4 regions of the Halioglobus sp. HI00S01 genome follow, and region 2 is predicted to be linked to each of the others. Evidence: predicted binding sites of a transcription regulator. Region 2 holds the regulator's gene; each other region holds the start of a gene.
What was found. Region 2 encodes sigma-54, which starts transcription at its own class of promoters, with help from an activator protein. Its sites were predicted from a motif close to TGGCACANNNNTTGCNNT; they were not measured.

Region 1 (7,477 bases), on a different contig from region 2:
CGCCTTTGCGAATCCTCTCGATATGAGAGTCAGCCAGCGAAGCGGTTGGCAACAATCCGCCCGCCATGTCAAGAATCTGCCCAAGTTGCTGTTCACCACGCAGCTCGTAGATAGCCGGCCGTTGCACTTCACCGCCCACGTACACAATAGGACCAATTGGCGGGACAAAAATAGTATCGTTATGTGCAAGGTACTGATCCCCCCCGCTCTTACCGCGAAGGAGCAGGTCGTAGAGATCCAGCGTTACAATCCGTTTGCCGTTTCGCATTAGTTGAATATTGCGTAATGAACCACTGGACCGAACCCCTCCGGTGGTCAGCAATGCGTCGATGAGTGTCGAAAGGCCACCAATCGTGTAGATACCGGGCTGCATTACGTCCCCTGCCAGGCGGATTTGTATAGTCCGCAACTCGCCCATCGTGACCACGGCGCGAGTTCCTATCACTCGCCGCTCGAAACCCTCACTCAGCAATACCTCAACTTCATCAAAAGTCAGCCCCGCAACTTTGATAGGACCGTACTCTGGCACCAGAATGTCCCCCTCCCGGGTCACCGAGAGGGTGTACTCTAGGTTTCTTTTGCCATAGAGCTGTACGATCAGCGAGTCGCCAGGCCCAATACGATAGGAGGGCGGCACCGGTATCCCCGCAACCGGCTCCGACGAAGTCCGCACATTAGAGAACACGTCGTAACCAAACAGGCTTAGGTCATTATCGAGAACCTGATCGTTCTGCGTTTCTTCCAACGTCAGAGGACCCGCTTTCTCATCAGCAAGTGCCTCGTACTGCGATTCCTCCGGCTCGACCGCAAGGCTCGATGGCACCTCAGCGGATATGCCAATGACGATAGGGTCGTCCTGCCCCTTGGGTGCTGCGTCAGCCGCGGCGCGTAGTTGAGTCGTCTGCAACGATTCTACGAAGGGGACATAGTTGTCTTTCGCCTCGGAGGTGGCGACAGCAACAAGCATGAACACCGAAATGACGAAAAACGTTTCGCAGATGCATTTTGCGATTAGGGCTTGCATGAGCAACACCGATATTGCGATCAATACCTCTGTATCGGCAATTTTAGAGCCAGCCTCAAATAAAATAATTAGGCTTTATAAAACAGTCACTTACGATAGGCTCTGGCGAGAAAAACTGAGTTTGGGCGCACACGGCGTTGCAAAATGCGGGAGTGATCTACACATTGCTTTGCAATTTGCCAGACCTCATGCAGCGGAATACTCCTGCATCCAGGGTGGCGGATCGAGTTGCAGTTCGCGAAAATGTACCAGATCTCGCTGAAAATGCCGGCGCAGTGCATACTCACATTCCGGTTGCAATCTGGCCTCCTGGCCAGAGGATTTGCGGGTATTCCAGCACTCATAGAGGAATCGCAGACGGCCCTGTCGCTCCGCCGGTATACGCTGCCACAGTGAGTAGATGAGCTGGCGTTGACGCAACCATTCACGCACGCCATGGGGTATCCGGTTGCTGCCGCCACCTTTGTGCATGACCTCACCCAGCGTATCTGGGCGGAAACCCATAGGTAAACCAATAAACGTCATCAATCGGTCAAGGGTACTTTCGGGATCACGTTGCAGGTCCTCTGTGTACAGCACAAGCAACTGACTGCGATCAAAGTACTGAAGATAGGCCTGCAGCACCCTGCCGTATTCGCTCCAAGTCACATAGAAATCAGCCTCATCTTCATATCCCTGGCTATGATCAGGCACCGGCAGACAGCGGCTGCGCTGCAAGGCCTCGGGTTCCAACAAACGCGGCAGCACCTGATCAAGGGTTCGATGTTCAGTGCCCCTACGCCGCCCCATCAGATAATGCGAGCGGGTCCGCTGCACCGGATCGCGCAGAATCGCGACCAGTTTCACGTAGGGCATGAGCGCATGAATGCGCGCCGGCACATTGGGGTCACACATGTATTGCGGCGTCGCTTTGCCCCAGAAACGCCCATCATCATCGCCGAACTGCTGCTCTGCAAATGCCAGCCAGTCGCTCCAATCCCGCTCGGGTCCCGTGAAAAATGGCACCTCTTTTTCCAGTGGCATATTGATACCGGGGTGCTGACGCAAATGCTCGAACAAGGTCGTTGTGGCGCATTTCTGCGCGCCAATGATGAGAAAATCCATGGGTTTCATTGTATCTCTCCCAACTGAACCAGGTGGCACCTGGCGAAATAGAGCGAAGCGAAATTTTTCAGTGCGAGCGTGGCACTCACGAGCCAGGCAATACCGACGGCTCCATAAAGGTAGCCGACTGGGCCGCCGAGCAAGGCAGCAAACGCGAGCGACATAAGCAACACTTTAAGCTCCAGCTGTGCCGCGCCGGTCATATTCATCAATAATCCGGGAAGACCCGTGGCAGCGTTAACCAACTGCCCTAACAAGAGCGCGTACAGAAAAGGCTGAAGAGCTTCGGGGGGGAAGTTGAACATCGTGGTCAAGGGCCCTTGGAGCACAACCAGCATCGCAGCCAAGGGCAGGAAGATACCCATCGATAGATACTGAGTGCGACGCAGCAATTCTCGCAATGCCGAAACATTCCGTTGCTCACCCGCCCGCGCAAATGCAGGGCCAAACACTGCGGCCATCAGTATCAGCAGTAAAGTGACCAGGTTCACCAATTTGTGCGCCACCGAGAACACACCGATTTGTGCGACGTCGGCAAACCAGGGCAGAAGAATAAATGGCAGCTGCACAAACACAATGGCCAGCACACTATTGGCCCACAGGGCTCGCTGTTCGCGCTGGTCTTCGTCAACCTGCGTCTTGTGTGAATTGCCTGCCCGGGTGATCGACAGGCGCTTACGCAGTAGTGCACCGGTCACAGCGAGCGACAATCCGAAACCGGTCGTGCCCGCTATCAGTAACAGCCACGATGACAGGGTGATACCCGCTGACAAACAGGCCAAACAGACCATCAGCACCAGAATCGGAGGCCCAAGGCTCTCAATGCTAATGGCCGCCAATGGCGCATCCGTACCTTTAAGGGCTTCCACGTAGATACGCAGCAACGCAAACAGCGAAGCTGATACCACCACGGCAAAAATCAGCCAAGCCAGAGGTAACTCGCTCGTGCTCCAGTCCGTGGCCTGCAACAGCATCATCGCCAGAATAGAGATCGCCAGAATCCATAGGGCCGGATAGCGAATCCGTTTCGATGCAACGCGCATCTGTTCACGGCAATAGGAATAGTCACCGCGGTCAAAACCTACCGATATCACCCGCATCATCCGCGCCGGCAAGCCCTGGGCCAATATCTCACCCAGGATACAGGTCCAGGAACTGAATAACTGAAATAGGCCCAGACCCGCAGCTCCGGCGAGGTTGGCGATGATGAGCTGACAGAGAAACTGGATAGCCACCGCCGCACACCGGCTCGAGGCCATCATTGCTGCAGGAACAAATCGCATCCACTCGCGCGGCAAACTCCGCTGCGACTCATTCACCGCCTCAGACGACATTGGCGACTTCATTATCTAGTGACACCGCATCACGCTTCAACGACAGTGCGTGATCCATATCCCGGTGCATACTTTCGAAAAGACTTGCCCACGTGTAGCGCTCGCCAATGAGTTGGCGGGATTGCGTTCGCAGGGTGTCCCACAAAACAGCATCACTGAGCAGCTGGTCAATCTGCGACGCCATATGGTCCGGCGCTTCACTTACCATCAGATGCACACCGTTGCGGATATCAATACCTTCTGCACCCACAGGTGTGGTTACGGTCGGTATTCCGCGCGCCATGGCATCAAGCACTTTTACCTTCATACCACTGCCAAACAGCAGCGGTGCTACAGACACACGGCTATCGCGATAGATGTCCTCCAGGTCGGCAACAAACCCAGTCAAGGTTATGCCCGCGTGCGCCGCAGCCGCATCGACCAGACGTGGATCAGGGTTCATGCCGACAACATCGAAGACCAGGTCGGGATGACAGGTCTCCAGGCGCGGCCAGACATGTTCAATAAACCACAATAATCCCTGCACATTGGGCTCCCAGCTGAGCAGCCCAACGTACATCAGTTTCTTGTGCGTGCGTTCAAAGCAAAGTTCATTGCGCTGCAGATGGCTATCGTCGCCGAGGTGGAAAGTTGGACGGATACAATTGCCGGATACACCTGCATCGACGAGCTCGCGGGCATCATTCGGGGCGGCGAACACGAGATCGGCCTGGCGGGCCACACTGGCTTCACAGCGCCTCACCCGAATAGCTTCCAGATAGGAGGCGACCCGCATAACCGGATTGCCAGGCAGGCTGGCGTAGCGCTCCCAGATCTTAAAATAGGCGTTGTGCGCATGGTAAACAACCAGCCCGCCGTAGCCCTGCGGCAGGTAGGGATAGACTTCGTAGTGGTCGAGGAAAATTACATCAAAATCATCGGCCACATCGGCAATTCTATTGCGCAGTACGCTGTCCATTGTGCGCCGTACATTCAGCGGTATGCCCTGTAAATAACTGATCAATAGATTGATCGCGCTGCGTGGGACATCGACAGGCACATGCACGTGCTCGACACAGGGCGAGGCCGCGTGGAATTCGTCAACATGGCTCGCATCCTCGCCTTTAAGCGGTGAAGCGAAGGTGACTCGGTAGCGCTTGGACAGCGCGTGCAGTAGCTTCATCGATTTAACCTTGCCGCCACTCTGCATGGGATAGGGCAGCTCCGGAGAAACAAACAACAAGCGCTTCATGCCCATTCCTCCTGACGGCTGACACCGTGCCTCAGCGCCGACGCAAAGACCGCGCGCTCATGCTCCGGCGTTAACTTAAGATTGGACTGCACGTGCAGTGCCAATGCTTCCGGGGCAACCTCAATCGTGCCATTCAGCAGCCCCTGCGCCTGGTGGTCAAACCAGCAGCAGTGGCATAGATCCGTCGCTTCAGGGAAATGACCTGCGGTCTCCAATCCCAGTACGTGCTCCGCGAAGCTGCCGTAAAGAATGTATTCAGAGATATCGAGACTTCGCGCAAACACAGTGTGCCAGGGGCGACCGGTTACCGACTCAATATGTGCGTGCAGGGCCACCAGATTGCTTCTGCGCCAGGTGATGAGCTGCCCCACATAATCGCTGCCAAAATATTCACGTGACTCACCAAGCAGCTCAGCTGCGCGCGCGTGCCAGCGCAAGGGGCGGCCTTCGTTCATTGCGCATGGGACTCTATGTAAGCGCAGCTTTCCGCCGCTGAAGATGCGCTCTTTGGCCAGCGGTCGAATAAACTGCAGGTCAGAATCCGCGAAGACGATTAGCTCGGCGCCCACCGCTTCACTGACACTGAGTTTAACCAACTGCTGCATGACCCAACCGCGCAACGGCCAACCCCAGGCGTCTATCCAAAGCTTTTCACTAAACGGCAACTGTCGATAGCGACCCGGCACAACCGCCTCTACCGCCAACACCCTACGGCGATGGTTTTCCAGGCTCGTAAATGCTTCGCGATCTCGGCGAGACACGAGCAGCGTGTGCACGATAGTAGGATCGACGAATTCGTCGATACTGGCACACAGCCGATTGCACCGCTCGAGGTCCGGACGATATGAGCAGGTAACAATCTCCAGAATTTCGTTGTGGCGTGACATGCAAGATGCTCCCGCGGATTGCTACTGTGGCGAAGTGAATGCACTTGTCGTGCCACTACCTGGCGAGTGGCGATATAATTTTTTCGGCAGTCATATCATCGACTTCAGCAATTTCAGCGGCGACCCCACAGATTTACTGCTTCAACGGCGCCGTCCTTCCCAAATCACGTCGCAATCTGCAATTCAGAGCGCTAGCACCCCGCCCGCGCACCCCACCAAAACCACCCAAAAAACACACTTTATATATATAAATCAGAGCCTTAAAGGATTGGCATAGGCCTTGCGATTGGTGTCCTACAACGCGCGAAATGCTCAGGAGATACACCATGGCCCGGTTCACTATCATCAACACCACCCTAGTTGGCACTAGCGCCATCGATTCTATCGTTACCCGACGCCCTGAGCGCAACGAGACTGGCTACCTGGTGTGCAAACGCGCGATCGATATCGTCGGCGCTGCCTGCGCCCTGCTGGTCCTCGCTCCTGTGATTGCACTGGTGGCCCTGTGGATTCGCCTCGACTCTGCCGGCCCCGCGTTCTTCTCCCAGGTACGCGTGGGTGAAGGCAAGCGCGAGTTTCGCTGCTGGAAGCTGCGCTCCATGTACATCGATGCCGAGCAGCGCAAAGCCGAACTGGAAGCACAGAACGAAATGAAGGCCGGCGTACTGTTCAAGATGAAGCGTGACCCGCGTATTACCCGCATCGGCCGTTTTATCCGCAAGGCCTCTATCGATGAGCTGCCCCAGCTGTGGAACGTACTGCGCGGTGATATGTCACTGGTAGGCCCCCGCCCAGCCATTCCCAGCGAAGTCGCCCAGTACACCCCTTACGAATGTGGCCGCCTGCAGGTTAAGCCCGGCATCACCTGCCTGTGGCAGATCTCCGGCCGTTCCGACCTGCCCTTCGATCGCCAGGTTGCCCTGGACATCGACTACGCCAAGCAGCGGTCTGTGCTGCTGGACCTGGAAATTCTGTTTCGCACCGTGCCTGCTGTCCTGACTGCACGCGGCGCTTACTAAACACGCTTTACCTGCACACCAAACTCTCTGTAACAACAAACCCGAATCGATGATGACCATGAATATCGAACGCCCGACCACCGACCTCCGCCCCCAGAATGTATTCGATCGGGCCCTGCTGTTTCCGATTCCAATCTCACCGGAGACACCGCTGAACCTGAATGTCTCCACCTTTAAACAGCTGCGCCACATGGGTACATCCAAACAGAGGATCAGCGATGTACTGAACATCTCGGTCGCAAAGTACGACTACGTTAACGCAATCGCCTGAGGGCAAGGGGGTGATGTGAACAAAGGCACATGGCGGCCTCAACCAGCCACTCACGCAGTAAAACAACAAACGCGACCCTCTGGGTCCCGTTTTGGGTTTATGCTAAACAAAAAAGGGCACCCAACGGAGTTTGCAGAGAGCTACTGAGCGAGGGATTGATCAGAGCGCGATTTGGCGAGCTCCGACCCCTGCGGGGCGCCTTCGGCGTCTAAACAAAAAGGGCACCCCGATGGGGTGCCCTTTTTGTTTAGATGGCGGAGAGCGAGGGATTCGAACCCTCGATAGGGGATAAGCCTATACACCCTTAGCAGGGGTGCGCCTTCAGCCACTCGGCCAGCTCTCCGGGGGTACGTTCAGATAGAACTGAAAACGTTTTTCTCTATGTCGGACTGACTGTTTGACACAGGCGCGGCATCATACCACAACTATTGGAAAATCAAAGCTATAGAGAGCCTTTGAGGTACGAATTATTCGCTACTGTTGGCACTATTGTGACGTTTTTCATCGTCCTGGATGCGCGCGTAGATTTCTTCGCGGTGAACGGCAACTTCGCGGGGCGCGTTAACGCCTATACGCACCTGATTGCCTTTAACGCCGAGCACGGTGA
Region 2 (7,477 bases):
TAGCGCTGAAGTTGGCGAGATCCTTCCACGCATTGCGAGCGTCGATACACACGGCGGTGCCGCGAAAATGGGTAAAGTGGTCGCCGCGGGTTTCCTCTACCAGCGCAGGGAGTAGGGAGCAGGGCAGATTATCAATACAGTAGTAGCCTTCATCTTCGAGCTGATGCAGGGCAGTACTTTTGCCCGAGCCCGACCGGCCACTGATGATAATAAGCTGCATTGCGCTATCCTGTGGCCAGATCGTAAAGGGCCGCGGTGTTGTGGGCCTGGCGCAGGCGCTGACAGAACTCGGCGTCGCTGAATTTGCGGGCGATATGCGCCAGCGTATCCAGATGCTGCTGGTGCGCTTCACTGGGCACCAGTAACGCGAAGACCAGATCGACCTGACGGCCGTCCGGTGCGTCGTAGTCAATGGGCTCAGCGAGCGTGATCAGCGTACCCAGTGGCTGGGTGCAGTTGTCAATGCGGCTATGGGGAATGGCAATGCCGGCACCGAGACCGGTGCTTCCCAGCTTTTCGCGGGCGATGAACTGGGCGAAAATTTCGTCGTAACTGAGTGAGAGTTGGTCCTCGCTGATAATGCGGGCAATGGTTTCGAAAAGTCTCTTTTTGCTGACTCCGGGCGCCTGGCAGGCAGTGCGCTCCGGAGTCAGGAGATTATCCAGCGGTTGTTGCATGGCTGGGTTTAGTGTCCTCTGGTTTTTTCCTTGTGTTTAATAAGCTGGCGGTCAAGCTTGTCCGCTAGGGCGTCAATCGCGGCATACATGTCCTCGGACTCCGCATGGGCGAAAATGTCAGCCCCTGATATGTGTACGTTGGCTTCTGCTTTCTGAACCATTTTCTCCACGATCAGCGTGACCTGGGTGTTGGTGATCTGATCAAAATGTCGCTGCAGTCGTTCAAATTTACTCTCGACATACTCCCGCAGGGCTGAGGTGACCTCTACGTGGTGTCCGCTGACATTCAGTTGCATACACTTGCTCCTTCTTCTGATGAATCCAGGCGGTGGCCCGGAACCGGCAGTACCGGATTTAATCCTCTGAAGTAAAGTCTAGACCAAGCCATGGCCGGCGCGTAACTTTTTCCCGCAGGTAGCCCGCCGTCATCTAGACCAACCTCTTGCGTTCGTTCGACGGAGGAATCAGCAGGGTGTCGCGATACTTGGCGATGGTGCGCCTGGCGACTTTAATCCCCTGTTCCTCCAGCAGCTGGGTGATCTTATTATCACTCAGTGGTTTGCGCGGATTCTCAGCCGCGACCAGTTTTTTGATAAGGGCGCGAATAGCGGTGGAGGAGCATTCTCCCCCGGCCGTCGTGGCCACATGACTGGAGAAGAAGTACTTCAATTCGAAAATGCCGCGAGGTGTGTGCATGTACTTCTGGGTGGTGACCCGGGATATTGTTGACTCGTGCATTTCCACTGCCTCGGCGATATCGTGCAGCACCAGTGGCTTCATGGCTTCTTCGCCATATTCCAGAAAATTGCGCTGATGTTCGACAATTTTCGTGGCAACTTTCATCAGAGTTTCGTTGCGACTCTGCAGGCTCTTCAAAAACCAGCGCGCTTCCTGCAGGTTGTCCTTGAGATAAGTGTTGTCTGCACTGTTATCGGCGCGCTTGATGAGGCTGGCATACTCCGCGTTGATACGCAGTCGCGGGGCGATGTCCGGGTTGAGTTCCACCAGCCAGCGGCCGTCTTTCTTGCTCACGAATACATCCGGAACAACGTATTCGACTTCGCTCGGAGCGAAGGTTTCCCCGGGGTTGGGGTCCAGGGTCTGAATCAGCCCCAACACGTCTTTCAGTTGCTCTTCCTTCAGTCGTGTGCGGCGCATGATCTGGCTGAAATCGCCGCTGGCGAGTTGACCGAGATGGCGATTCAGTATTTGCCGGGCTTGTTCAAGGTAGGGGGTGTCAGCCGGTAGCTGCTGTAGCTGCACCAGAAGACACTCCTGCAGGTCGCGCGTGCAAACCCCGGCAGGCTCGAACTGCTGCAGCATATGCAGCACTGCGACAACCTCGTCCTCATCGATCTCCAGTTCATGCCCCTGCAGCGACTGATGGATGTCTTCAACACTTAACATCAGTCGCCCGTTGTCGTCCGTGGCATCGATGATCGCAAGCGCTATCACTCGGTCGGTGTCCGATAGCCGGCTCAGGCCAAGCTGCCATAGCAGATGCTCCTGCAGCGACTGGCGCGCACCGCCGCGGGTTTCAAAGTCGCTGCCGGGAACGTCCTCGGGAGGGGGTGGCGGGGCTGAGCCGGAGGGCAGTAGGTCCTCCCACTGGGTGTCTACGGGCAGGTCGTCCGGCAGGGTCGCCGAAGCGGTATCCTGGGGAGTGTTTTCCCCTGCGGTAGCGGTTTGCTCCAGGTTTTCGAGGGGGCCGTCGTGGCTGGGGGTGCTATCGGTGTCAGGGGGGCTGTCTACCGGCCCCGGCTCGTCTTCGCCGGCTTCCAGCAGGGGGTTGTTATCCAGCGCCTGTTGAATCTCCTGTTGTAAATCCACGGTCGACAGCTGCAGCAGGCGTATTGCCTGTTGCAATTGGGGGGTCATGGTCAGCTGCTGGCCCAGCTTTAACTGCAGCGATTGTTTCATGAGTGGATTTTGCGCCCTCAGGTGCACTTCGAGAGGTGCACTTCGAGAGGTGCACCGTGCTATACATCGAGAAGAAGTGTAGCTTCCCGCTGACGGGGGTGGCAAGGTTGTGGCGCGAAATTTGCTTGTTGACATGTGCCCCCAAAAGGGACAAGGGCTATAGCGAGAATTGTTCGCCCAGATAGATGTCGCGAACGCGCTGGTTGGACAGCACATCATTGGCGGTGCCAGAGGCGATAATATGCCCCTCGCCGACAATAAAGGCCTTTTCGCAGATATCGAGGGTATCCCTGACGTTGTGGTCGGTAATCAGTACGCCGATACCGCGGTCACGCAGATGCGTAATAATGTGCTTGATGTCATTCACAGAAATCGGATCGACGCCGGCGAAGGGTTCATCAAGCAGGATGAAGTCGGGCTCGGTGGCCAGGGCTCTGGCGATTTCAATGCGTCGCCGCTCGCCGCCGGACAAGGCCTGCCCGAGGCTGTCCCGTAAATGCTGGACATTAAACTCCTCGAGCAGCTGGTCGCAGCGCTCCCGGCGCTGGGCCCGGTTGAGGTCCGGCCGGGTTTCCAGGATTGACATAATGTTGTCGGTGACGGTGAGCTTGCGGAAAATGGACGCTTCCTGGGGCAGATAACCGATGCCGTGGCGGGCCCGCTCGTGCATTGAGAGTGGGGTAATGTCGTTGCGGTTGAGCTCAATGCTGCCCCGATCGGCCTTGACGATTCCAATGATCATGTAGAAGCAGGTCGTTTTGCCGGCGCCATTGGGGCCCAATAAGCCCACCACCTGGCCGCTCTCCAGTTGGATGGAAACGTCCTGTACAACCTCGCGACCCTTATACGCCTTGGCCAGATTACTTGCGATCAGTGTTGCCACTGGCTTCCTTTTCCTTTTGTACCGCGGCCGCTTCGATCACGACCTGTACGCGGCTGTCTTCACGGTTTTTGTCGGAGTCCGCCCTTACCAATTGTTCGGTGATAAAGTAATCGATGCTGTCGCCGGTCACGGTCGAACCTTCCTGCTCGATGCTGGCGTTATCGCGCAGCTGCACCCGATCTTCACTCTTGTGATACTCGATCACGTTGGCACGGGCTTTGATCAGACCCTTGTCGGGTTCCGGTTGCTGCTGCATGTGTGCCGGGGAGCCCTCGGCGAGGATACGGTCAGCTTTTTCCGCATCATGATAAACGGTGATGCGCTCCGCCTTGATGTGCAGGCTGCCCTGGTCCATGGTCACATTGCCCTGGTAAAGGGTGAACCCCTGTTTCTCGTCGCGCACAGCTTCGTCCGCCTCAATCAGAATCGGCTGATTACGGTCGTCCGGCAGGGCGATCGCGGCGGTGGTAGAGACCAGGCTCGCGACAATCAGTAAACACGCTGCCAGCGGGGCAGGTCGCTCATGGCGACGGAACATAAATGCTCTCCACATTGGGTTTCAGGCTAATTGTTTCATTCTCCAGGTTGGCGACCATGCCATCGGCAACCGTCTGGTTTTTCCCCTGGGTAATCGTCACCTGCCGATTGCTCTCGGCGATTTGGGTGTCCAGGAAAATATCCATAAGGTGCGTGTTCATGCGAGTGCCGGTCTGGTCGTGGGACAGTACCACATTTTTGCGTAACAGGAGGCGCTCATGTTTGTGCTCCCAGCGGCCGCGAGTGGCACTGGCAGACCAGGTCTTGCCATCGGCACTGAGGGAGTAAAATTTGGGGTTCATGATCATCGAGTAGTTGCCCTCGCGAAACCGGTCGACCCGCTCGGCCTCGAGAATATCGCTGAGGTAGCCCTGTTCATCGAATGCCCAGGTTCGAACGCCCTCAATGTAGGTGAGCGGCAGTGCCTCGTGACGCTCACTGGTCGCCACATCCGCGGTACTGGCGGTCCTTGGGTTCCAGTAGTAGGTGGCTGCGAGCAGGATGGTCAGCGCCAGCAGGATTTGCAGGGTGGGTCTTGGCATTAGTTGAACTCGGCCAGTAGCGTATCCAGTGAGCCGCGCATGTGCAGGATCCACTCGCCGGCTTCGCGGACTGCACCGCGCCCGCCAGCGGCCTCACTGACCCAGTCTGCGGCGTCGTGCAGCGCGGTGGCACCGTCGCTGACGGTCAGGCCAAGGCCGGCGGCCCTGACAGCGGCCAGGTCGGGCAGATCGTCGCCCATGTAAGCGCATTCGCGAAGCTCGATACCGCGTGAATCACACAGTGCCTGGAGGGCGACCAGTTTGTCTTCGCGGCCCTGTATGACGTCGGTAATGCCGAGCTCGCGCGCGCGTCTGGCGACGATCTCAGACTGGCGGCCAGTGATAATGACGACATCCACCCCGCCGCGCTGCAACAGTTTTATACCCAGGCCATCCTTGATATTGAAGCTCTTCAGTTCTTCGCCATTGTTGCCGTAGTAAATGCAGCCATCGGTGAGTACCCCATCGACATCCAGGGCGAGCAGCTTGAGTGATTGCGCGATTTCTGTGTGGATCATTAGGCTATTCCCGCATGCAGAAGGTGCATGAGATGGAGGACACCGCGAATCTCCCGGCTGTTGTAGTCGGTAATGATCAGCGAGGTAATTTCCGATTCTTCCATGGTCTTCATGGCTTCCGCGGCGAGTATGCCTGGCGCTGCGGTTTTCGGATTGCGGTGCATCAATTCGCCCATAGAGGTGGTGGTAATGTCTACCCTGGCATCGAGGGCTCGACGCAGGTCGCCGTCGGTAAAGACGCCTTCCAGCAGGCCGCCGCTATCGACAATGGCGGTCATGCCAAGGCCCTTGGCGCTGATTTCGAGCAGTGCGTCCGACAGCGATGTGGTTGTGGTCACCGTGGGAATGGCGTCGCCGGTCTGCATAAGGTCAGCCACCTTGAGCAGCAGCTTTTTGCCCAGCGTTCCGCCGGGGTGGGAGAAGGCGAAATCCTCGGCAGTAAACCCGCGGGCTTCGAGCAGCGCAATGGCCAGCGCGTCGCCCATCACCAGCGCGGTGGTGGTCGATGAGGTAGGCGCCAGGTTGAGCGGGCATGCCTCGGTTTCTACGCCGGTGTCGAGGTGGGCGTCAGACGCAAGTGCGAGCGTTGAGTCGGGGTTGCCGGTAAAGCTGATCAGCGCGGCTCCAATCCTTTTCAGCAGCGGCAGAAGGGTGACAACTTCGCCGACTTCGCCGCTATTGGACAGCGCGATAACGACATCGTCGCCGGTAATCATCCCCATGTCGCCGTGACTGGCTTCGCCGGGGTGGACGAAGAACGCCGGGGTGCCGGTGCTCGCCAGCGTTGCGGCTATTTTGCGGGCGATGTGCCCGGATTTGCCCATGCCGGTAACGATAACCCGGCCTCGACAGCCCAGCAGAATGTCACAGGCGCGATCAAATGCTTCGCCGATGCGCGATTCGAGTTCGGTGACTGCGGCCGCTTCCATACCGATGGTGCGCCTTGCTGAGGCGGCGTGGGAGGAGCTGGACTGTGTTGCCATAGACAGACCCTGTCAGATGGTGATGTACAGCCAGTAATAATACAGTCCGTAGAACGAGACTAACAGAGTTCCTATAGTGCGCCCGACATAGGCGTGACCTTCCTGGGAGCGACTGCGGCGCCGGCTGATGTAAATGGCCAGCGCTAGGAAAACTGTGAGAAACGTCATGGTGGGATAATCGCGCGTCACCACCGAGCTCTCGAGTGTCTCCGCACCGACAATGCCGGGGATGGACATAACGGCCAGCAGGTTGAACAGGTTGGAACCAATCACGTTGCCCAGGGCAATTTCGGTATGGCCGCGCAGGGCGCTGGCGATGGTGGCAGCCAGTTCCGGCAGACTGGTGCCGATGGCGACAATGGTCAGGCCGATGACAAGTTCGGATACACCCAGGGTTTCGGCCACTTCGACGGCGCCCCATACCAGCATGCGGGAGCTCGCGATCAGCAGTGCCAGGCCAAGCGCAAAGGTGAGCCAGGCGCGCAGGGGTTTGAGGTGGGGCAGGTACTCCTCTTCAGCCTCTTCGACCAGCACCTCGTCGTGAGTCTGGCTGCGCACCATGTGCACCATGATGAGGGCCAGTGAGCCGAGCATCAGCCAGCCATCGACGATGGAAAGGACATCGTCGATGAGCAGCACGCCAGCCCCAAAGGTGACGATGAGCAGGGTCGGCATTTCTTTCTTCATACAGCTCTCGTGCACCATCATGGGTGCCACGAGCACAGTAATACCAAGTACCAGGCCGATGTTGGCGATGTTTGAGCCAATAGCATTGCCAATGGCGAGGTCACCCGCGCCGGACAGGGCGGCGGTGAAAGAGACCAGCACTTCCGGAGCTGAGGTACCCAGGGACACGATTGTCAGGCCGATGATGATGGGCGACATACCCATATTTTCCGCAATCGAGGATGCCCCGGCCACGAACAGGTCGGCACTCCAGATGAGAATAATAAAGCCGACCAATATGGTGGCGGCAGCTAACAGCATAGAAAATCGTTTCCTGTTACAGTAAACGCCCTTCGCGCGGGGAACACTCCCGGCAAGCTGTTGTCTGACAGCTAGAGGACCTGTACCCCGCGCCCGATTTGTGGCGCAGTGCAAGTCGCGATTATACAGGGCACGGCCCGAGAGCATAGTAGCTTTGATGGTTAAGGGAGAAGAGATGAGATTTGTATCGCAGTTCACGTCACTGGCGGTGTGTATGATGCTGGCGTTTACCGTCAGCGCTGAGGGTGAAGCCCCAGGTGCGCACGACGTTGTTCGGGAGGCCAGCGAGAAGGTGATGCAGGTTGTCGAAGAGGCCCAGGGCTACGCCGAAGAGGACCCCGACCGCTACTACGGCGAGGTGCAAGCCATTCTTGATCCCGTTATCGACTTCCGCGGATTCGCTCGCGGTGTCATGGGTCCCTATGCCAGC
Region 3 (7,477 bases), on a different contig from region 2:
CTCTGAAATGGTATAGGTTTTCCGTTCTGCCACAGTGGGATGCCCACGGTTGGGAAACAGGCCAGGGAATCTAGCACAGGTTTACGTTAACGTAAACGTTATATAGTGCGGTCTCGATCGCGTATGTGAGCCCTGTTGCCCTGCGGCGGGTCTGCTATTATCGCCGCTTTCCACAAGGACCCGGCTCATGCCCAACACTGATTTACTGCCCCTGCTGGCCAGTGGCGATTTTGTCTCTGGCCAGGAGATCGCCGATGTCCTGGGCGTGAGCCGCACTGCGGTCTGGAAACAGCTCAATAAGCTGTCTGAGCTCGGCCTGGAGGTGGAGTCCGTCAAGGGGCGTGGCTATCGCATCGAAGGTGGCATCGACTTGCTGGATGGTGCCGCCGTTCAGGCAGGTATGAGCGCCGCGGCGCAGGCACTGCTGACAGAACTCGATATTCATCAGGGTATTGGTTCCACGAATGCAGAAGCGATGTCCCGGGTCGCGGCTGGCGCGGGCTCCGGCTATGTCTGCACTGCAGAGCAGCAAACCGCTGGCCGCGGCCGGCGCGGGCGGGCCTGGGTCAGCCCTTATGCACGCAACCTCTATGTGTCTGCCGTATGGGAGTATCAGGGCGGCGCCGCAGCGCTGGAAGGCATGAGCCTGGCGGTGGGTGTGGCAGTGGCCCGCGCCCTGGCGGCCTGCGGTGTGCCGCCGGTGCAGCTCAAGTGGCCGAATGACGTGCTACACGAGGGTGCCAAACTCGGTGGCATTCTGCTGGAGATGACCGGCGACGCCGCCGGTGTGTGTCAGGTGGTGGTTGGCATCGGTCTGAATGTTGATATGCCTGCCCAGCAGGGAGGGGACATTGACCAGGCCTGGACGGATGTCCGCCATGTAAATGGAGGCGACCCCGTATCCCGCAGCCAGCTACTGGGTGTACTGCTCAGTGAATTACTGCCCCTGCTGGCGGGCTTTGAAGCGACTGGCTTTGCGCCCTGGCGGGAAGCCTGGCAGGGCCTCGACGCCTACGCAGATACCGAGGTGGTCTTAAGTAGCGGCGAGCAGCAAATGGCAGGCGTTGCCCGGGGCGTTGATGATCGTGGGGCCCTGCAGCTCGAAACGGCCACCGCCGGCATCAAGCCGGTGTTTGGCGGCGAAATTTCCCTGAGGCCGCAGGCATGATGCGTTGCCTCCAGTTTGATGTGGGTAATAGCAGTGCCAAGTGGCGGCTGGTGATTGATGGTCAGGTGACGGCGCGCGGCAGCTACCGGCAGGACGACGCCGGCGCCAAAAAGGCTCTGCTGGCGTGCGCCGCTGGGCTCGATGCAGTGTGGATCTCCAGTGTGGCCGAACCGACGGGTGAAGCGCATCTTGCGTCCCTGGTGCACGAGCAGTGGGGGATAACGCCCTGGTTTGCCCGCACCGAGGCGCGCAGCGCTGACCTGGTGAACAGTTACGCTGAGCCTACCCGAATGGGTGTGGATCGTTGGCTGGCCATGCTTGGCGCAAGGGCCCGCAATGGGGCGCGGATCTGTGTCGTCGATGCGGGCTCCGCGCTGACGATTGACCTGGTGAGCGCTGGCGGTGTGCACGAGGGCGGTTACATTATCCCCGGGCCCGCACTTATGGAGCGGGCCCTGCTGCTGGACACCGACCGGGTTCGTTTCGACGAGGATGTGGGTTACGACCTGGCCCCGGGGCGCTCCACCGCTGAAGCCGTGCGCCATGGCATTGCTCTGGCCCAGGTGGGGGCGGTCGCGGTGGCCCTGGACCAATGCAGCGCGGATCAGCCCGCGCTGTTCTTCACTGGCGGCGCCGGTGAAGCCCTTCAGGGGTTGCTGGGCCGCGGCGGCACCTACGCGCCGGATCTGGTGTTTGAAGGCCTGGAAGTTATGGCCGGTCTGGCCGGGCTTTAAACGCGGTGGCGGGTTCCAAAAGCAGGTGCTCGCCGAGATAGTTGGAACCTTGCAGAGACAAATGTGAGCGGTCGCGGTACAGCACCTGGTCGCCTTGCATAACCCGACACTGCCCCTTGGCGCAAAACGCGCTGGAGGTATCCCACACCTGAATGTCAGGGTGTGCGGCTGTCACCTCGGCAATCACCTCACGATAAACCCTGTTGCGCTGCTGGTGGCGGGCATTGCTAACCGTGCATTCGGCGCCTTGGAATGCAGTCAGGCGCAGTGGGCGGGTATCGACACAACGCTTCGGATCAAAGTGCAGCGAGGGCCAGTCTACGACCACCACCACCTGTTTGCCGGCGGCCTTCAGTTTCGCGACGGTGTCGCTGAGCCCGTGGGCAAACACATCGCGGTGCTCGGTGAGTTCAGGCCGTTCCTTTATCTCCAGCGAGAAGCGTTGCTGCCCCGGATTCACGTACATGGGGCCAAGTGAAGATAGGTAGACGGTGTCGAGTTGATCATTGCCCGCTACCCAGTCGATATTGATGTTATTGGCGGCGCGGCAAGTGTCGGTATTGTCCCGGTCTCGAATTGCGGTGTTGTAGAGCGGCGGGCAGCCCCCTTTGCCCAGGCGAATCACTCCTCGCTCGCTATCGCGGTAGTGATGGGCCAGCGCGAAGAAGGTATTGGTGCTGTGGCTGTCGCCGAGCACGACGATGGTGGAGGGTTTGCCGTCGCGCAGACAGCGCCCGGCAGTCCCGAATGTTGTGGAGCAATCATCGCGTACTTGCAGACCCAGTTCCTGCCAGTAGAACTGGGCGGCGATCTCATTTTGCGGCGCTGTGCGATCGGGCAAGCCGCCGTTTTTGAATATGACCAGGCCTACAGCGCCCACTGCCAGCAGGCTTGCACTAATCGCCCAGGGCGTGAGCTCCCCGGGGCGATATCGCAGCGGCGTTTCCACCCAGCGATAGCTGGCCCAGGCCAGCGCAACAGCGAGTAGTACGGCTGCGCTGCGCAGTATGGGTGAAGGCTCCCCATCCTCCATAATTCTGGCAAAGCTGAGTAACGGCCAATGCCAGAGGTATAGCGGGAAGCTGATTTTGCCGACGAATACCAGCGCACGATGGCCGAGCCAACGGTTGCAGGCGTTGTGGGCGCCTGAGGCAATCACCAAGGCGGCGCCTGCGGTGGGCAGCCAGGCCCACCAGCCGGGAAAGGTGCGTTGTGCCGAAATCAGGCTCACCGCCGCAAGTAGTAGCAGCAGACCCGGCGCCGCTGCGGCGATCCCCAGTTCTCTGGCGTGACCGCGCATTTGCTGCCAGGCCAGCAGGGCCCCTACCAGTAATTCCCAGGCGCGGTAGTGGGGCAGGAAGAAGCTGGCGGCGCGGTCGCTGTCCCCGGTGATACCCAAGGAAAAGGACGTTGCCAGCAAGATGGCGATTAGCAGGCCGGTATTCATCCCCAGACGAGCGCCTGCCAGCAGGATAAGAGGCCAGGCGAGGTAAAACTGCTCTTCGACACCTAGCGACCACAGATGCAGGAGCGGCTTGAGCTTGCTGTCGACGTCGAAATAGCCCGCCTCTGCCCAGAACACCAGATTGGGTACAAATGTTGAGGCAGCTGCGGTGTGCTTCCCCAGTTGCGCGTATTCTGCGGGCAGCAGTGCGAAGTATCCCAGTGCCAGGCAGAAGATCAGTACGGGAATCAGGGGCGGGAAGATGCGCTGCACGCGGCGGCGATAAAATCCGGCCAGGCTGAATCCTGAATCCGCGATTTCCCCGAGGATAATGCGGGTAATGAGATAACCCGAGATTACGAAGAACACGTCCACGCCGACGAAACCGCCCGGCAGCCAGGTGGGGAAGGCGTGGTAAATCAGCACGGCAATAATCGAGAAGGCTCGCAGGCCGTCGATGTCCGGGCGGTAGTTGTCGATGCTTTGGTTCATCCAGGCTAACGGTAGCGTAAGTCGATGTTGAAGTGTTCTTCCATCCAATTTATGTCAGCGCTGGACAGTTCCGCTACCCGCTGTATGACGTCGGGTGGCGCCCGGAATGGTTCGCCGGGCAGGGCGGCCAGCGCTCTCACCCGTTGTGCGGAGCGCTGGGGGTTGGCCACGCCCTCAATAAAGGCGGGTTTTTCCCGATTGTAGCTATCAAGCTGCTGCGCGGCCTGTGCGCTCATGCTGCTGTTGGCGGGTGCTGCCACATCGAACAGTAATCCGGAATCGATGCCCAGTTCCGCCAGTAGCGCGGTTGCCAGGCCGGCGGGGTGCTCCAGTGCTCGATGAAAGCTGTAAGCGCGCACTGCGCCTGCTCCAAATATTGCTTCCAGGGCCGTAAACTTGTCGCGCAACTGATGATGGGGCGGATTGCGATACAGGTTCTGAAGCTTGGCGCCAATGCGCAACCGTTGCTGTATCTCACTGGACAAGGCATGTTCCGGGTGGCGTACGCAGGCGATGACGGTTACCTTTTCAGCCAGTTGCGTTGCCCATTGTGCCAGGCCGGTTAGGTCCTCTGGCTGGAAGTGGGTGATGACTTCCGCGGAAAACAAAACGCTGTCGGCATGGGTCGCCGCGAAGCCTTGCTGCAGATCGGCGAGGGTGGCTCGATTATAGCGTTCGATATCGGCTTCAGTGTGCAGCCCCATGCCGGAAAGCCGCCGCCTTGCCCGGGGAAATTCGCAGAAAAGTGGACGCAGGTAGGGTGAATGGTTGCCGCTGAACTTCTTGCGGCCGGTGAAGGTGCAGGGGAAGTGCAGATTGCACTGTCGCTCCAGCGCATCCGCCTTGGCAGCGAAGGCCTCCTGGGCGTTGGTGGTGCCTGTTTTATCCAGGCCAATATGCAGGTAGCAGTGTTTAAAGCGCGGGGCAGCGGTCATTCAGGGGCGATGGGGCAGTCCAGTTCAGGTGAGTAATGATATGCCTTCATCTCCTCGGCATAAATAGCGCTGAGCAAACGCATGGATTCGTCGGTCATGAAATCTTCGTAACTGAACCGCTGGCCTTGTTCGATCAGAGCGTTGAGCTCGGCGAAATCGCAGCCCGCCAGTTTGGCCCCCTGGTACTGCGTCTGGTATTCGCCGCTGAAGCTGCGATTCAGCTTGTTGCTGGCGGTGTCGATGACGCGATCTTCCAGGGCCAGCGATTCGTAGGCGTCGCCAAAGCCCGCCCGAAAGATATCCAGGAGGCTGTCGACGGGGTCTTCGATGCGATAGTAGGTGTCGATCTTGGTTCTGCTGTTCCACTGGCTGTCAAAGTGAATGTCCAGGGGGCGACGCTGCTCGAACGCCTGTTCGAGGTAGTGGAGGAATTCCAGAAAACTGAAACCCTTCTCCCAGTCGGGGTCACGGCCCAGCGCGGCGAAGATTGGCCGATAAATCCACTGGACGTGATCCTGAATCTGAAAACGCTGCGCTTGGGGGGTGTTGATATCAACGCATTTATCCAGATAAGCGCTGACCAGTCTCGGGTAGGGATGGCGGACAATCGTGTAGCTGAAACGGTCGCAGCCGGTGCCGCGCAGCACGGGATTGAAGTGCTGGAAGGCATTATGAATATTGAGCGTCTCCCGCTGAGGTTCGGGCAGCTCCTGGCGATGTAAATCCACGAACAAACTACGATAGCTACTGCTCGCGCTTTTGGCATTGAAGTAATAAGTGTAGCGGTATTCCGCGCTCGCTAGAGGAATCATCCCTGCCCCATGCGTATTCTTTTTTGGAAAAAATAATCAATTTGCAGTGGGAAGGCAATGCCTGCGAAAGGTGTTAAGTCCTTTGGCTTGTGGAATGTTCTCGCGTCAACTCCTTGAGTATCCACAATGCCCTCCCGCTGCCTGGCATGATTCATGATCTCACTATCGCTGTCGGAGTCAGTGCATTGCGGACTGCGGCTGTATGACGTTGAGGTCGTAGCATATCGCCTTATGCTATTAGCACGATATCGCAACGTTTTTAGGCGTTTCTCGGTAAATTGGGGAAGATAGTCATCGGTATGATCGCCCAAGACTTGGTACCCCTTGGGGCATGCTTGTATGGACGTACGACAGGTGATCGCTATTTCTCTGCTGGTGTTACTATCGCCGCAGGCACTTGCTCAACTGGTGACCGTTGAGCCAGGCAGTCCAGGAGGATGGTTTCCGGGCTCGGGTAATACGGGCACGGGCTCCCTGAGTACGAACAATCCCCACGGCACCGGGGGTAATGGTTCGCTGGAATTGATACTCGATGGCAGTGACGGGCAAATCGTCAATGCCAAGCGCATACCTATCCTCACGCTCCATGATATCACCAAGATCAACTGGGACGCGGCGACGAACAGCAGTAATGTGCCGGTGCCAAAGGTGGAATACTGGTCCCCCACGGCCTTCGGCACATTGTTTCCTCAGCCTTCGCACCCGGGAGACGGCTCCTGGCAAACCTATGACGGCATGACGTTGCAGTGGTTCACCACCCAGGCCGGCTATCCAGCTTCTAGAACGTTTGCCGAATGGCAGGCGGAATTGGGTGATGTGCGCGTGAACTTCTTCTCGGTGGGCATAGGGTCCTCCAGCGGTGCTGTGGCGGCCACGACCGCTTATCTTGATATGGTGAGCCTTAACGCGACGACTTGGGATTTCGAGGGCGATGCTCCTCTGCCTCCAGTGCCGGAGGCGGATGTTGCGGTGGTAAAAACGCTGGGTAGCGCGGGACCCTTTGTCGCGGGTGATGTCATTCAGTACACGGTCGCCGTTAGTAATGCGGGGCCTGATCCATCAGTGGATGTGCTCGTAGATGATGTACCGACCAACCTGACGATTCTGACTGTTTCCAGCGCCAATTGCGCCGCACTGCCCTGCAAACTGGCCTCATTGGCCGGTGGCGCGTCTGAAATTATCACGCTTAGCGCCAGAATTGACGCAGCGGGGGCCTTTGATAACGCCGCAGGTGCCGGCTCCTCCCTGACATTTGACCCGGACACCAGCAACAACATTGATAACACAGGTAATGGGGGTATTGCCCAGGCGCAAGAGATGGGACCCGGGCCTCCCGATACCTCTCCACCGGGTGAGGTGACTGAGGTTCCCTTATTTTCAGGCTGGGACTTAGTCATCCTTGCCGTATTGATGGTCTGGGTGGGTGTTATCCGTCTGGGGCTGTTTGGCTTGGCAAAGTGGCCATAGTCGTATCGTGTTCGGATTTCTGATGCGGCGGAGCGCAGTGATCTACCCCGGCGACTCATATTTACCTCGTTTGGGCTAAATCCGTGGCTTCTGTATCTCCGTAATAACCATAAAACGGAGGAATGGACATGACTGCTGCACAAGAACTGGAAAGACAAGATGCCCTGGCGCGCGAGCTGACCGAGCGTGTAGAGGCGCTGCTACCTAATATCCGCGCGCGTGCCGATCAGGCCAGGGCTCTGCGGCGGGTGCCGGATGAAACTATTGCTGAGCTCCAGCAGGCGGGTTTTTTCCTGGCACTGCAGCCCGAAGCCTACAGCGGGTATCAACTGGATCCCCAGCACTTTTTTAAGTTGCAGGCAGCGATTGCGTCCGCCTGTATGTCGACCGCCTGGGCCAGCGGCATCATTGCCGTGCACGCGTTC
Region 4 (7,325 bases), on a different contig from region 2:
TCTCCTGGTCATTGGAGTCCATGATGCGCTCAGCGCCTTCATTGCGGCGGTCCAGGGTACCTGATTGCTGCAATAGGCAATCCACCAGGGTGGTTTTACCGTGGTCAACGTGGGCAATGATCGCGATATTACGTAGTTTATCTCTCAAGGGTCTCACCTTTAGCCCGCACTTCAGCGACCACAGCGCACGTGTTTGTGTCGCTTGGCCCTGCAGAGGGGGAATCAGCTAGGAAATCGGCGGCGGATTATACACCAGCGCCGCCAATAAATGCTGGTAGTTTTACGGGGCGTAAACCTTGACGTTCAAACACCCTGATTCCACCAGATGGCTGGCATGCAGGCGACTCATGACGCCCTTGCCACAGTACAGCATGTAGGTCTTGTCCGGATGAAGGCTATCGCCCTTGCTGTGCAGCTCGTAAAACGGGATCTTCTCCACCGGTACATGGACAGCCAGCGGCGCGAGCTCTTCCTCGTCCGGGTGGCGAATATCGATGATGACGCTTTCAGCCAACGGTACGGACAACACCTCAACCTCGGTGCGCTCCAGTTCTTCCTCGGCGAGCCGATCGATGCGCGTGCGGCTGGCATTCGTCACCGCCCGCTCGAGAATCGACATGTCGAAGCACTCCTCTTCCGCGCGAACCCGCTCCAGGCGTGCACGCGTGGTCGGATTCACCGAAATAACGCCACAGTACTCCGGCATACTGGCAGCGAACTCGCCGGTGCCAATGTCATTCGCCGTGCGCACAATATCTCCCTTGTCCGTAGCCACCAGCGGTCGCAGGACCAGGCGCTCACTCACCTCGTCGATCACCGACAAGTTGCGCAGGGTCTGGCTGCTCACCTGTGCCACAGCCTCACCTGTCACCAGCGCATCAATTTCCAGCTCTTCGGCAATCTGGTTAGCCACACGCAGCATCATGCGTTTGAGAATCACGCCCATCTGGCTGTCTTCGACACGGGTCAACAGTTCTGCAACCACCTCTTCAAAGGGCACACTGATGAACAACACGCGCTGGTTGCACCCGAACTTCTGCCACAGGTACAGGGCCACTTCCTTCACGCCGATCTCGTGATCGCGCCCACCCAGGTTAAAGAACAGGAAATGACTGCGCATGCCGCGCTTCATGGTCAGGTAGGTCGCCACGGGGGAGTCAAAGCCACCGGAAATCAGTGAGATCACCGGGTCGGTACTGCCCACCGGGAAGCCGCCAAGCCCACGATGCCGCTCTTTAATCACAAATAAGGTCTTGCGGCTGATCTCAAGCTCAACCGGCACCTCAGGCTGTTTGAGCTTCACCCCCGCGGCCTCGGTGCGGGCCAAAAGCGCCCCACCGACCTTGCGCTCTACCTCCACGGATTTGAAGGGGTGGTCGCCATTGCGTTTGCAGCGCACGGCAAAGTTTTTGCCTTTCAGCCGGCCTGCATAAATGGGCAGCACGTACTCGACGATGTTATCGAGCTCCGGCAAGGGGAATTCAGCCACTTCGAGAATGTAGGAGATGCCTGCTACATTGCGCATGGCACCGACCATTGCCGCAATCTGCTGGGGGTCCTGTAGCTCGGTGTGAACCTGCAGCTTGTCCCAGTCGTGCTTGATAACCACATCCGGATCATATTCGCGCACGACCGCATTCAGATTGTAATGAAGCTTGGCCACCAGGCGCTTGCGCACGGGCCTGCTCTTGATCGTAATTTCAGAGAAGAATTTGACGACGAATTTCATGGGATCGGTATGGCCATATGGCACTGCTGGGTCGGGCCAACCCCTATGGGGCGAGCAAAAGGCGCGGCGATTATAGCGCCAAAGGGTACCCGCTGCAGCCAGTGTAAACGCCAACAATTGCCGATTTTTTGCACAGTCGGAACCGGGCTAAATTCCTCGTGATCGCGATGCTTGATCCGCCGGGATATGGGTATACTGCGAAAGCCATGAACCGGCCAGAGTAAAACACGCTGTTACACGGAGTGACTAATGCCTGAATTTCAGCAGCAGAGGAATGCTGAGCACGCGCTTTATGCGGAGGAGATGGATGCTCCTCTGCCGACCACACTCAACCCCAAGACCCGCTACGCCTATTTCTCGACTATTGCCAAGGGCGGTAAGTCGCTGATCAAGTCCTGTCGCGACCTGCACCTGCGGCGCACCGTCTGCTACAAGACCCTGCGGCCGGAGTTCATCGACGATCCCATCGAGAATAAACGTCTACTGCGTGAGGCGCGAATATCCGCCGCCCTGCAGCACCCCAATACGATGCCGACTTACGAACTGGGTCGAGACAACCGGGGCAACCTCTACTTCACCATGAAGCTCGTTCACGGGTATACCCTGCGCGAGGTGCTGGAGTACCGCGAACGCTACGACCTCACTCAGCTGATGGATGTACTCGTTCAGGTAGCACAGGCACTGGGTTACGCCCATTCCATGGGCGTTCTGCACCGCGATATCAAGCCCGACAATATTCTTATCGGGCCCTACGGCGAAGTGCTATTGCTCGACTGGGGGCTGGCCAAGGTCTGGCACCAGGGCGCGCTCCGGGCCGATGACCAGGATAACGAGGAGGCTGAAGGCGACCCCGGCATGACCGGCGAAGGCAAACTCCAGGGTACCGTGATGTATATGTCACCGGAACAAATAGCGCGCGACCCGGGCATTGGCTTCAGCTCCGACGTATACAGTCTTGGCGCCCTGCTGTACGAAACCTTGACGGGCACAACGCCTTTTCAGGGCGATGTCGTCCACAAGCTCCTGGACCAGATTCGCGACGATATTCCCCCCGACCCGCGCAGTGTCTGTAAGCACCCCATCCCCGACGTGCTCGCCGAGCTGGCCATGCAATGCCTGCAAAAAGACCCCAATGATCGCCCCGAATCCGCCGACCGAATGGTCAGGGTGCTGCGCGACGATTGGCTCAAGGATTGAACGCTTGCGGATTGCCTCTGACGTGACCGATACCCAATTACAAGACATTGCCCAACTCGCCGACCTCGAGGAAGCCAAAGCCAGAGCCGGGGGAGCAGCCGCAGCCTCTCTGCGCTGGGAGAGTGCCAGCCACACGGATATTGGCCGCGTCCGCCCGGTGAACGAGGACGCCTTTCTCGATTCGCCGGAGCAGCGCCTGTGGGTCGTAGCCGACGGCATCGGCGGGCAGAGCCGCGGCGACTATGCCAGCAGCAAGGTAGTCGCAGAACTACGTGCTTTCCCACACCAGCACGCCGCACTTGCCAATCTCCAGGATTTGGAAACACGCCTGCAATCTGCCCACGAAAAGTGCCGCACCGCCTTCCGCCAGCACCGCCCCGGTACCACGGTGGCGGCAATGCTCGCTCATGGCAATCACTGCTTTTTCCTGTGGGCAGGTGACAGCAGAGCCTATCGCCTGCGCAATAACGAACTTGAACAATTGACGTGCGATCACAGCCTGGCCCAGGAAAAATTCAGCCGCGGCGAACTCACCGAGGAAGAACTGGCCACCGACAAGTCTGCCCACGTGCTGACCCGCACCGTTGGCGCCCACAAAACGCTGTCACTGGATATGCTCTTCACCGCGGTCGAACCAGGGGATCGCTATTTGCTATGTAGCGACGGTCTGTACAACCCCATCGATGCCGAACAACTGGGCGGTCAGCTGGGCCAAGGGTCGCCGGAGGCGGCCTGTATCTCCCTTGTCGACCTGGCCCTGGCAGGCGGCGGGCCCGACAATATCACGGTGATTGTCATTGACGCGCAAGCCTCTGAATCAGACCAACGCACTAAAATGGTGCAATAGCGGTCCTTAATGCACTTAAGCGGTGCGCATATGCCATAGAACTGCCCTGCCTCTTCCCCACAAAGAAGCAACACCCATCGTAAGCCGCTCTTTTTAGGGGCATTTCTTCCGATTGGTGCAGGCCGACAAAAGTTGGAATGGAATTTGCTTTCTCAGGGGCTGCTAGAGTCGAGCAGCCGCTAAGGCGCTCTTCAAAGATCAATCCTTAGTACAAGAGATACGCAAGATGAAAAGTAAGTTGGAATACATTTGGCTCGATGGCTACACCCCCACTCAGAGCCTGCGCAGCAAGACCATGGTTCGCGAAAACTTTGGTGGCACCTTGGAAGAATGCCCCATGTGGTCTTTCGACGGCAGCTCCACTGAACAGGCCGACGGCAGCGACTCCGATTGCCTGCTGAAGCCGGTTGCCATCATCCCCGATCCGGATCGCAACAACTCCTTCCTGGTTATGACCGAAGTACTGAACGCTGATGGCTCTGCCCACGTATCCAACGGCCGCGCCACCATTGATGAAGCAGATGACGACGACGAGTACTGGTTCGGCTTCGAGCAGGAATACTTCCTGTGGGACACCGAAACCAACCGCCCCCCCGGCTTCCCCGCCGGCGGTTTCCCTGACCCTCAGGGCCCCTACTACTGCTCCGTGGGCGGCAAAAACGCTTTTGGTCGCGCCATCATCGAAGAGCACCTGGACCTGTGCCTGGAAGCCGGCCTGAACGTTGAAGGCATCAACGCTGAAGTAGCCGCTGGCCAGTGGGAATTCCAGATCTTCGCCAAGGGCGCCAAGCGTGCCGGCGACGAAATCTGGCTGGGCCGCTACCTGCTCGAGCGCACCGCCGAAAAATACGGCTACGCTATCGAGTGGCATCCAAAGCCCCTGGGCGACACTGACTGGAACGGTTCCGGCATGCATGCCAACTTCTCCAACGCTGCCATGCGTGAGAGCGGCGACGAAGCTGTGTTCAACAAGATCTGTGACGAGTTCGGCAAGAACATCGAGCGCCACATCAGCGTTTACGGTGCCGACAACCACCAGCGCCTGACCGGTAAGCACGAAACCCAGTCTATCGACGAGTTCAGCTACGGCGTATCCGACCGCGGCGCGTCTATCCGTATCCCTGTGGGTACTGTAGAAGACGGTTGGAAAGGTCGCCTGGAAGACCGTCGACCTGCGTCTAACGCGGATCCCTACAAGGTGGCCGCTGCCATCGTTAAGACCTGCAAGGAAGCGGAAGCTTAATCGCACGCCACCTTCAATCGGGCCCGGCACTCGCCGGGCCTGATTTTTTCACCCCTCTTACCGATATTTCCTCCCCGACGCACCCACCACGCTAACTTGACATCGCATCCCAGAGAGGCGATAACACGTCCGTCCACAATAGTGCCGCTCGCGGGCAGTATCATGCCCTAAGCCATACAACTCTTTAGTTTCAATTAGTTGCCGCCAAAATTCGCTTGCTGCAGCTCTTCTAAGGCAGACCGTCAATGGCTAGCCGACAATCCCATGGAGGAAAACCGATGTCAGAGAACACTCTGAACCTGATCCGAGACAACGAAGTACGCTGGATCGACCTGCGCTTCACTGATACCCGCGGCAAAGAACAGCACGTCACCATCCCCGCCACTGAAGTCGACGAAGATTTCTTCGAAGGCGGCAAAATGTTCGACGGCTCGTCGATCTCCGGCTGGAAAGGCATTAACGAGTCCGACATGATTCTGATGCCTGACGACGATGCGTCGGTGCTCGACCCTTTCACCGACGACGTGACCCTGATTGTCCGCTGTGACATCGTTGAGCCCTCTACCATGCAGGGCTATGAGCGCGACCCCCGCTCCGTGGCCAAGCGCGCCGAGGAATTCCTCAAGTCCACCGGCATCGGTGACACCGCGTTCTTCGGCAATGAGCCCGAGTTCTTCGTATTTGACGATGTGAAGTGGAAGGTCGATATGTCCGGCGCCCACTACGCGATCTCTTCCGAAGAGGCCGCCTGGTCTTCTGCCGAACACTACGACGACGGCAACATTGGCCATCGCCCCGGTGTGAAAGGCGGCTATTTCCCGGTACCGCCCGTCGACTCACTGCACGACATCCGCGCAGCCATGTGCGGCGCCATGGAGCAAATGGGCCTTGAAGTCGAAGTGCATCACCACGAAGTGGGCACTGCCGGCCAATGTGAGATCGGCATTCGCTTCAACACCCTGGTCAACAAAGCCGACGACACCCAGATCCTCAAGTACTGCGTGCACAATGTGGCTCACGCCTACGGCAAAACCGCCACGTTCATGCCCAAGCCCCTGGTAGGCGATAACGGCTCCGGCATGCATGTACACCAGTCCATCGCCAAGAACGGCGAGAATACCTTCGCAGGTGACGGCTACGCGGGCTTATCAGACACCGCCCTGTACTACATCGGCGGCATCATCAAACACGCCCGGGCGCTGAACGCCTTCACCAACGCCTCAACCAACTCCTACAAGCGCCTGGTACCGGGCTTTGAGGCTCCGGTCATGCTGGCCTACTCGGCCCGCAACCGCTCTGCCTCGATTCGGATTCCCTACGAGCCCAGCCCCCGCGGCAAGCGCATTGAAGTGCGCTTCCCCGACCCCACTGGCAACCCCTACCTGGCGTTTGCCGCCATGTTGATGGCTGGTATCGACGGCATCCAGAACAAGATTCACCCCGGTGATGCCGCCGACAAGGATTTGTATGACCTGCCTGCCGAAGAGGCACTGGCCATCCCCACTGTGGCCTCCAGCCTGAACCAGGCTCTGGAAGCACTGGATGCCGACCGTGAATTCCTGACCGCCGGCGGCGTGTTCACTGACGACATGATCGACGGCTACATCGCGCTCAAGTCTGAGGAGATCGAGAAGCTCGACATGACCACCCACCCGGTGGAATTCGAGATGTACTACTCCGTGTAAGTACCCGACAAGCACTGAAAAGGCCCGCTTTCGTGGGCCTTTTTTTTACCTTTCTGCTAGGGTTAATAGATCGCAATCACCCGCGGGGTAACCCTGTGAAGAGATCCGCCCTTACGCTCATGATTCTGGCACTGGCGTCTGCCCAGGCCTGGTCGCAAATCTATAAAACCGTCGACGAGAACGGCAACGTCAGCTTTACCGACACCCCGCCGCCGGATTCCAACACCGAGCAGGTGCAATTGCAGCAGACCAACAGCACTGCCCCGCCACCCGATATTCCGGCTTACGGCACCTCTGCCACCGCCGCTGATACCGGAGCTGATGAATCGGCAGTACCCGTGGCGAGAATCACCGCACCAGAACAGGAAACCACGATACCCATGGGGCCTGGGAATTTCAGTGTCAGTGCCACGGTCAGCCCAGCACTGAGTAAAGGCCAGGCCATGCAACTACTCATGGACGGCGAGCCACAGGGCGAGCCACAGGCTGCCGGTTTCTGGGATCTCACCAATACATTCCGCGGCGCCCACGATCTGGAAGTCACCGTAGTCAGCCCCGACGGCGAGACGCTGTCCACCTCCGAGCCCTTGCGTGTCTATGTCATGCGCCCATCCATAAACTGAT

Region 1: A3709_RS19230 (sugar transferase) is a predicted target of sigma-54. The motif match lies at 5,850-5,867, and genes of this name have one in related genera.
Region 3: A3709_RS21780 (DUF11 domain-containing protein) is a predicted target of sigma-54. The motif match lies at 5,728-5,745, and genes of this name have one in related genera.
Region 4: A3709_RS16650 (glutamine synthetase beta-grasp domain-containing protein) is a predicted target of sigma-54. The motif match lies at 3,907-3,924, and genes of this name have one in related genera.

The regions. Positions count from the first base shown of each region.
Region 1 is NZ_LWEE01000265.1:412,454-419,930, reverse strand. Features, by position in the region: gene A3709_RS19255 (SLBB domain-containing protein) at 1-1,024, opposite strand, end outside; gene A3709_RS19250 (sulfotransferase) at 1,211-2,137, opposite strand; gene A3709_RS19245 (lipopolysaccharide biosynthesis protein) at 2,134-3,462, opposite strand; gene A3709_RS19240 (glycosyltransferase) at 3,452-4,693, opposite strand; gene A3709_RS19235 (DUF6492 family protein) at 4,690-5,580, opposite strand; gene A3709_RS19230 (sugar transferase) at 5,907-6,599, shown strand; gene A3709_RS19225 (hypothetical protein) at 6,658-6,870, shown strand; tRNA gene A3709_RS19220 (tRNA-Ser) at 7,123-7,213, opposite strand; gene csrA (carbon storage regulator CsrA) at 7,338-7,477, opposite strand, start outside.
Region 2 is NZ_LWEE01000015.1:269,744-277,220, reverse strand. Features, by position in the region: gene rapZ (RNase adapter RapZ) at 1-220, opposite strand, end outside; gene ptsN (PTS IIA-like nitrogen regulatory protein PtsN) at 225-677, opposite strand; gene hpf (ribosome hibernation-promoting factor, HPF/YfiA family) at 686-973, opposite strand; gene A3709_RS04320 (RNA polymerase factor sigma-54) at 1,107-2,597, opposite strand; gene lptB (LPS export ABC transporter ATP-binding protein) at 2,755-3,480, opposite strand; gene lptA (lipopolysaccharide transport periplasmic protein LptA) at 3,458-4,018, opposite strand; gene lptC (LPS export ABC transporter periplasmic protein LptC) at 4,002-4,559, opposite strand; gene A3709_RS04300 (HAD family hydrolase) at 4,559-5,077, opposite strand; gene A3709_RS04295 (SIS domain-containing protein) at 5,077-6,060, opposite strand; gene A3709_RS04290 (calcium/sodium antiporter) at 6,073-7,047, opposite strand; gene A3709_RS04285 (phospholipid-binding protein MlaC) at 7,223-7,477, shown strand, end outside.
Region 3 is NZ_LWEE01000387.1:168,435-175,911, forward strand. Features, by position in the region: gene A3709_RS21750 (MerR family DNA-binding transcriptional regulator) at 1-33, opposite strand, end outside; gene birA (bifunctional biotin--[acetyl-CoA-carboxylase] ligase/biotin operon repressor BirA) at 188-1,168, shown strand; gene A3709_RS21760 (type III pantothenate kinase) at 1,165-1,902, shown strand; gene A3709_RS21765 (acyltransferase family protein) at 1,877-3,838, opposite strand; gene A3709_RS21770 (hypothetical protein) at 3,844-4,773, opposite strand; gene A3709_RS21775 (sulfotransferase family 2 domain-containing protein) at 4,770-5,585, opposite strand; gene A3709_RS21780 (DUF11 domain-containing protein) at 5,925-7,052, shown strand; gene A3709_RS21785 (acyl-CoA dehydrogenase family protein) at 7,181-7,477, shown strand, end outside.
Region 4 is NZ_LWEE01000215.1:150,794-158,118, reverse strand. Features, by position in the region: gene typA (translational GTPase TypA) at 1-148, opposite strand, end outside; gene thiI (tRNA uracil 4-sulfurtransferase ThiI) at 281-1,729, opposite strand; gene A3709_RS16660 (serine/threonine-protein kinase) at 1,979-2,926, shown strand; gene A3709_RS16655 (PP2C family serine/threonine-protein phosphatase) at 2,931-3,773, shown strand; gene A3709_RS16650 (glutamine synthetase beta-grasp domain-containing protein) at 4,000-5,016, shown strand; gene glnA (glutamate--ammonia ligase) at 5,295-6,701, shown strand; gene A3709_RS16640 (DUF4124 domain-containing protein) at 6,797-7,324, shown strand.